Linked DNA regions of Methylosarcina fibrata AML-C10. The protein of the gene in region 2 interacts with the protein of the main gene of each other region in a pairwise test. Links are inferred from orthologs where the notes say so. Each region holds a gene or a part of one and is shown on either strand. Other genes may lie near its edges. The genes, in order: glnD and glnK.

Region 1 (3,564 bases), 1.4 Mb from region 2 along the record:
CCAGGACCGGCTGTTTCAATTTCTCAGTAATACCGCGTTGTTTAGCGCGGAAGCGTCGCCTTCCAACGTCTGTGCTTAGGTGAGTAAGTTATAAATTTTGAAACGCGGCAAAACAAGTATCGTTGGTTAGTGAATTTTCATCCGAATGCGGGGCGCGAATTGATCGGGGTGAAATGACGGCTGCCAATGAAACAGGTTTTCAAACGGCAACCCCAAAGAGGAAGCTTCGCCTTGACAGGATGTAGGTGAAGCGGTTGAGCAGGACAGCGAGCGTAGGTCTGGAGCAGTTGCCGGGGGAAAGCTTTGCTTAAAAGGATGAAAGCAATGATTGACGGCAGGGATGCGTGAGGTACAGCATTCGGGGAAGGGGTGCTGAATTTGAGGCTCCTGTTTGCAAGGAAGCAAGCAGGGCCTTTTTCAATTGCCGCAGAGCGCTTCTTGCTCTTCTCTATCTTTTATCTTCCAGAACCCTGATTATCTCTTCCTTGATTTTTTCCTGCCTGGATTTGTCGCTGATCGGGCGCAATTGCTGATCGGTGACATAGAACATATCCTCGGCTCTCCCGCCGATCGTGGTAATTTTGGCGTTCTGCAGATGAATGTTTTGCTTGACGAATGCCCGTCCGATTTTGGACAAGAGGCCGGCATGATCGGTGGTAACGAGTTCGATGATGGTATGCCGGTGCAAAGGATCGGCATGAAACTGGACGCTGGTGGGAATCGGAAAATGCTTGGCCTGTCTTGATTCCCTGTGCAGGTTTTTATGTTCTTTTACCTTTCCGAGCTGCAGATTATTGCGCAATACGGAACAGATATGGATTTCGCGCAGTAAGTCGTTAATCGATTCGCCGGACTGTTCAAGGACTTGAAAACTGTTGAGCGCATAATTGTCGAGCGTGGTCATGATGCGGGCATCGAGGATGGTCAAGCCGAGTTGGTCGAGCGTGGCGGTGCTTATCGAAAAAATGGGACCTTTGTTTTGCGTGTACACAAAGACTTCCGCGCTGCCGCGCAGAGTCTGCGGACGCAGCAATACCAACGGCAGGTCTTTTTCGGTGGAGGACGCGATGGCGATGGTATGCCAGGCAATTTCATCGGCCGAATATCTTAAGAAATAATCCTCGCTGGCATGTTGCCACGCTTGCTCGATCACCGGCTCGGGCAGACCCAGCTTGATCAGCTCGTCTTTGGCTTCTTTCCTGGTTTCCTGGATCCGTTCCTCCAGTCCGACCGGGTTGGGCAAGCCGTGCCGCAAGGCGGTATGAGTGGCTGAGTAAAGCTCTTTCAGTAAGGCATCCTTCCAGGAATTCCACAGCTCGGGGTTGGTGGCGCGGATGTCGGCGACGGTCAGCAGGTAAAGATAATTGAGATATTCGGTGCTGCCGACTTTTCGGGCAAAATCGTGAATGACGTCCGGATCGCTGATGTCTTTGCGCTGTGCCGTCATCGACATGATCAGATGATGGCGCACCAGCCAGGCGAGCAGTTTGGTGTCATGCGAAGAAAAGTCGTGCTGACTACAGAAATCCCTGGCGATCTCTGCACCGATGGTGGAATGATCTCCGTTTCGGCCCTTGGCGATGTCGTGAAATAACGCGGAAAGATAGAGTATTTCGGGTTTGGGAATCAATAAAAAAATATCGTTGCAGAACGGCAGCTCGTTTCTGTGGATTTCCAGAGCAAATCGCCGCAAGTTGCGGATTACGAACAGAGTGTGCTCGTCCACCGTATAAATGTGGAAGAGGTCATACTGCATGCGCGCCACGATATTGGCGAAGCAGGGAAGATAAGCTCCTAAAATGCCGTACCGGTTCATGCGCCTTAATTGAGTGGTAAGCCCCCTCGGCTGACGGAAAATTTCGATAAACAGCAGATTGGCGGATTTATTTTTCCGAAACTCGTCGTCGATCCGGTGCAGATTTTTCCTGATCAGGCGGATGGTCGTGGCTCTGATGCCTTTAAGGCCGGAATTTTGCTGAAGAATCAAAAAGACTTCCAGCAAAGCCAGCGGATGCCGTTCGAAAACGGATTCGTCCGTCGCTTCCAGGTAGCCGTTGATCGAGACGAAGTTGTCGTTGATCGGTACGGGCTTGGGCGAGCTTTCGCCGGCGATGAAGCGCTCGTTGAACAACTGTAGCAGCATTTCGTTCAGGCGCTCGAGTCCTAATACCGTTTTAAAATAAAACTGCATGAATCTCTCGACGTCCTGATTGTATTGCTGGTTTTCCGTACCGAAACCGAACTGCGCGGCCAGTTCGCGCTGATAATCGAAAATAAGCCGGTCCTCGCACCGGTTGGTCAGAAGGTGCAGGGCGTAGCGAATGCGCCAGAGAACCTCGACGGCGGCGACCAGTTCCGCATACTCCGACTCCGGCAGAAAACCGTATTTGATCAATTCCTTCAGCGTCGAGGAATTGTAATGCCGTTTGAAAACCCAGGCGATTACCTGGCGGTCGCGTAACCCGCCGGGACCTTCCTTGATGTTGGGTTCGAGGTTGTAGGCGGTATCGTGATATTTTGCATAACGCTGCCGCTGCTCCTGCATCTTGGCCGCGAAAAACTGGTCCGAAGGCCAGATTTTATCCGGGGTTATGCGTGATTTGAGCGTTTCGAAGAGAAACTCGCTGCCGTCGATCAAACGGATTTCCATCAGGCTGGTCATGATCGTCTGATCGCCTTCGGCGGCCTGGATGGTTTCTTCTATGGTACGTACGCTCTGACCCGGTTTGAGGCCGATATCCCAGAGAAAGGTAAAAAAGTGAGCCAACGCTTCCTGGTAGTTGCTGGTGTCGTCGGAATCGAGCAGAACCAGAATGTCGACATCGGAATAAGGAAACAGCTCTCTTCTGCCGTATCCCCCGACGGCAATCAAACCGAGCCGGGGCGCATGGTCCTTCAGAAAATATTGCCAGCAACTGCTTAAGATGTCGTCGATGAAATCGGATTTTTCCCGTAAAAGATCCGAAACCGAGCTTTGCGGGTCGAATTTTTGCCTGAGTTCCGCATCTTTTTGTTTAAGCAATTGTTTAAACGATTGCAGCCGGTCCTGCTCGAGAAAAAGCGAGGGTTTAATGATTGCGTTCAATGTGACTTGATCTCTTCTTGACGTAAAGTGAGAATTTCATAGCCGTCGGGAGTGACGAGAACGGTATGCTCCCATTGGGCGGAAAGGCTGTGGTCTTTGGTGACGGCGGTCCAGCCGTCGGACAAGACTTTGATGTGACGTTTGCCAAGATTGATCATGGGCTCTATGGTGATGATCATGCCGGCTGTCAAGACTTCGCCCGTGCCGGCTTTGCCATAGTGCAGAACTTGTGGATCTTCATGAAAGCGTTTGCCGATGCCGTGCCCGCAAAATTCTCTGACCACGGAATAGCGGTTGGATTCGGCGTGTTTCTGTATGGCATGGCCGATATCGCCCAGCGTGGCGCCGGGCCTGACTTGCTCGATGCCACGGTACATCGATTCCTGAGTGACTTTGATCAGACGTTTGGCGTGAGGACTGACGTCGCCGACGCAGAACATTTTGCTCGTGTCGCCGTGGTATTGATCCTTTATGACGGT
Region 2 (3,086 bases):
GTGCTGGGAAGCTATGCCGTGGACGATCACTGGTCCGTTATCGGCGGCGTCGTGACCGGCAGCTCTACGGGCGGCTGGGACGGCGGCTGGGATAAGCATCTCGGCAACTGGGCAGGTATCGCCGGCGCTACCTGGACCAACACCGACACCGGCACGTCGTTGAACGTCAGCGGCACTTACGGCGGCACCTCCGAGCAGAGCAGCGAGCCCTGGGCGCTGTACAGCGTGGTGCTGAAGCAGGATCTCAATGAGAAAACCCACCTTGTGTTACAGCACGATCACGGCTTCGCCAACGGCATTCTGCTGGGCACGCCAAAAGATACCGAATGGTACGGCATCAACACGCATTTGTATTATGACGTCAGCGATACGGTGACGGCCGGCGTTCGAGGCGAATGGTTCCGCGACCAGAACGGTTTCCGAGTATGCTCGCCGGGACGCGTGGCTGCTGCGACGGACGGCGCCGGCAACAGTTTCGCCGCGGCCGGCAATTTTACCGCGACCTGTTCCGCGGCCAGTTATTATGCCGTTACCGCGGGCGTGACCTGGAAGCCTGTGAAATGGCTCAATTTGCGTCCGAACGTGCGCTATGACTGGGCGGACGGCGCCCGTCCATTCGGCGACGGCGGTGCTACCACCGGCAAACTGGATCAATTCCTGTTCTCCACCGACCTGACCGTGAACTTTTAATTCCCTGCGGAACGAGCGACTCTTTTTTGCACTAAAAATGCGCCTTCGGGCGCATTTTTTTGGAGCTCTTCTCTGTTTTTCGTTAGCCTACGGTTAATGACGACAGCTTCAGCGGTTCGATTCGTGATTCGTGATTAGAAAGTAGGGTTGAGTAAGCGAAGCCCATCCTCATCCCCGGAATCCGACCCACCCACCCCGATTGCTTGCTCAAGGTACGCAGTCAGTTGATTTTTTTATAAATTCTTACAACACTCGAGCGGAAAATAAAAAACGGCAAAGCGGCAATTCGAGATTTCTAAGAGATGCACCAAAATAGTTCGTTATATTTCAAAATGCACCAAAATAGAGCATTGAATTAACGTGACCTCATAGCTCCCGGTAAATAAATCTTTCACGCCGAGTCGTTTTGAACCATTTATAAAATTTATAAAAAGCACATTCTGCCAAATTGACTCCTCCTCTTTGATTAATCGGGTAAACGATTAACCGAGTTTAGCCAGAAACGCCATGGGAAAGTATCGGAACGAGAAATCCTGTAGCCGGCTCAAGGCTGTCCCCGCGCTTTGAAGTACCGGATATCGGCCTTTTGTGAATCGATTGGGAGCCCATCAGCGTTCTGTCGATTTAACTTGGTGTTGGCACAATCTGTGCTTTAAAAAATACCAGTCGAAGCAGTTAATTTTAAAGAAGGTGAGAGGCATTGTATGAAACTAATAACCGCTATCATAAAACCCTTTAAGTTGGATGACGTTCGAGAAGCGCTTTCCGATATCGGAGTTTCCGGAGTAACCGTAACGGAGGTGAAAGGGTTCGGGCGTCAGAAAGGCCATACCGAGCTTTATCGAGGCGCCGAGTACGTGGTTGATTTTTTACCGAAGGCCAAAGTGGAAGTGGCTGTGGCGGATCAACTGATGGATCAGGCGGTTGAAGCCATTACCAAGGCGGCCAATACCGGAAAGATTGGCGACGGCAAGATTTTCGTTACCAATCTGGAACAGGTGATCCGGATCCGGACCGGGGAAACCGGCGAAGAAGCACTATAAATACTAACTATAAGGCGGAACTATGAAACATGTTTTAACCACTTTTATTTTTTTTGGCTTGCTGAGTTTTGTGGGATTTTCCGTTGCCGAAACCGTATCGGCATCGGTGGAAGTTAAAACCCTTGCCGATCCGGTGCAAGCGGTCGTCGCGGAGATTTCTCCCGCCGCGGTGACTCCCGGCCCCGCCGCCACCGCCACCCCGCCCACGGTAGATAAAGGCGATACCGCATGGATGATGATTTCCACCGTGCTGGTCATTATGATGGTATTGCCAGGTCTGGGCTTGTTTTATGGCGGCCTGGTGCGTGCGAAGAATATGCTGTCGGTATTGATGCAGGTGATGATGGTGTTCTCCCTGATCATCGTATTGTGGGCTATTTACGGCTACAGCCTGGCGTTCGGAAGCAGTGGGCTGATCATCGGCAATTTTGATAAAGTGTTTCTTTTGGGCGTCACGACGGATTCGCTGGCCGATACTTTCACCGACAATGTCAAAATTCCCGAATTTATCTTCATCGCCTTTCAGTCCACGTTTGCCGGAATCACCTGCGCTTTAATCATCGGATCGTTCGCCGAGCGTATCAAATTTAGCGCCGTTCTGTTGTTTTCGGTGCTCTGGTTCACTTTCAGTTATTTGCCGATTGCTCACATGGTCTGGGGTCCGGGCGGTTATCTGCTGGATAAGGGCGCGCTTGATTTTGCCGGAGGCACCGTGGTCCACATCAACGCGGCCGTGGCGGGTTTGGTAGGTGCGTATATGGTGGGCAAACGCATCGGCTACGGTAAGGAATCCATGGCTCCGCACAGTTTAACGTTAACCATGGTCGGCGCCTCGCTGCTGTGGGTGGGCTGGTTCGGTTTCAACGCCGGTTCCAACCTGGAATCAACCGGCAGCGCCACGCTGGCCTTTATCAACACATTACTGGCCACGTCGGGTGCGGTCCTTGCTTGGTCAATGGGCGAGGCCTTGAGCAAGGGCAAAGCCTCGATGTTGGGCGCGGCCTCGGGAGCTGTGGCTGGTCTGGTGGCGATCACCCCGGCCTGCGGCTCGGTGGGCCCCATGGGTGCCATTATGGTGGGTTTGGCGGGCGGTTTCCTGTGTCTGTGGGGCGTCAACGGTTTGAAGAAAATGCTCGGCGCCGATGACTCGCTTGACGTTTTCGGCGTACACGGCGTGGGCGGAATCGTGGGCGCGTTGCTCACCGGTGTATTTACCGCTCCAGGTTTGGGCGGAACAGGCGGCGACGATTTTTCCATCCCCGGCCAACTGCTGATTCAGGCCGAAGGCGTGATCATCACTATTGTATGGTCGGGAGTAGTCTCTTTTGTCGCCTATTATTTAATCAAATTACT

Evidence for each region.
Region 1: the proteins of glnK (region 2) and glnD interact in binary tests that used the Escherichia coli proteins (3 or more experiments, as listed by UniProt). The link is inferred for Methylosarcina fibrata AML-C10 from one-to-one orthologs.

What each region holds. Positions count from the first base shown.
Region 1 is NZ_KB889965.1:2,667,663-2,671,226, reverse strand. The notes cover bases 249-3,485. They hold glnD ([protein-PII] uridylyltransferase), read right to left. Parts: upstream 3,086-3,485; coding sequence 449-3,085; downstream 249-448. Other genes in these bases: map (type I methionyl aminopeptidase), read right to left, coding at 3,082-3,485. Also shown: A3OW_RS0112605 (hypothetical protein), read left to right, coding at 1-79; more of map, read right to left, coding at 3,486-3,564.
Region 2 is NZ_KB889965.1:1,267,441-1,270,526, reverse strand. Bases 305-3,063 are described here. They hold glnK (P-II family nitrogen regulator), read left to right. Parts: upstream 305-1,394; coding sequence 1,395-1,733; downstream 1,734-3,063. Other genes in these bases: A3OW_RS0106155 (ammonium transporter), read left to right, coding at 1,756-3,063; A3OW_RS0106165 (porin), read left to right, coding at 305-690. In the rest of the region: more of A3OW_RS0106165, read left to right, coding at 1-304; more of A3OW_RS0106155, read left to right, coding at 3,064-3,086. UniProt on the Escherichia coli protein: Involved in the regulation of nitrogen metabolism. Regulates the activity of its targets by protein-protein interaction in response to the nitrogen status of the cell.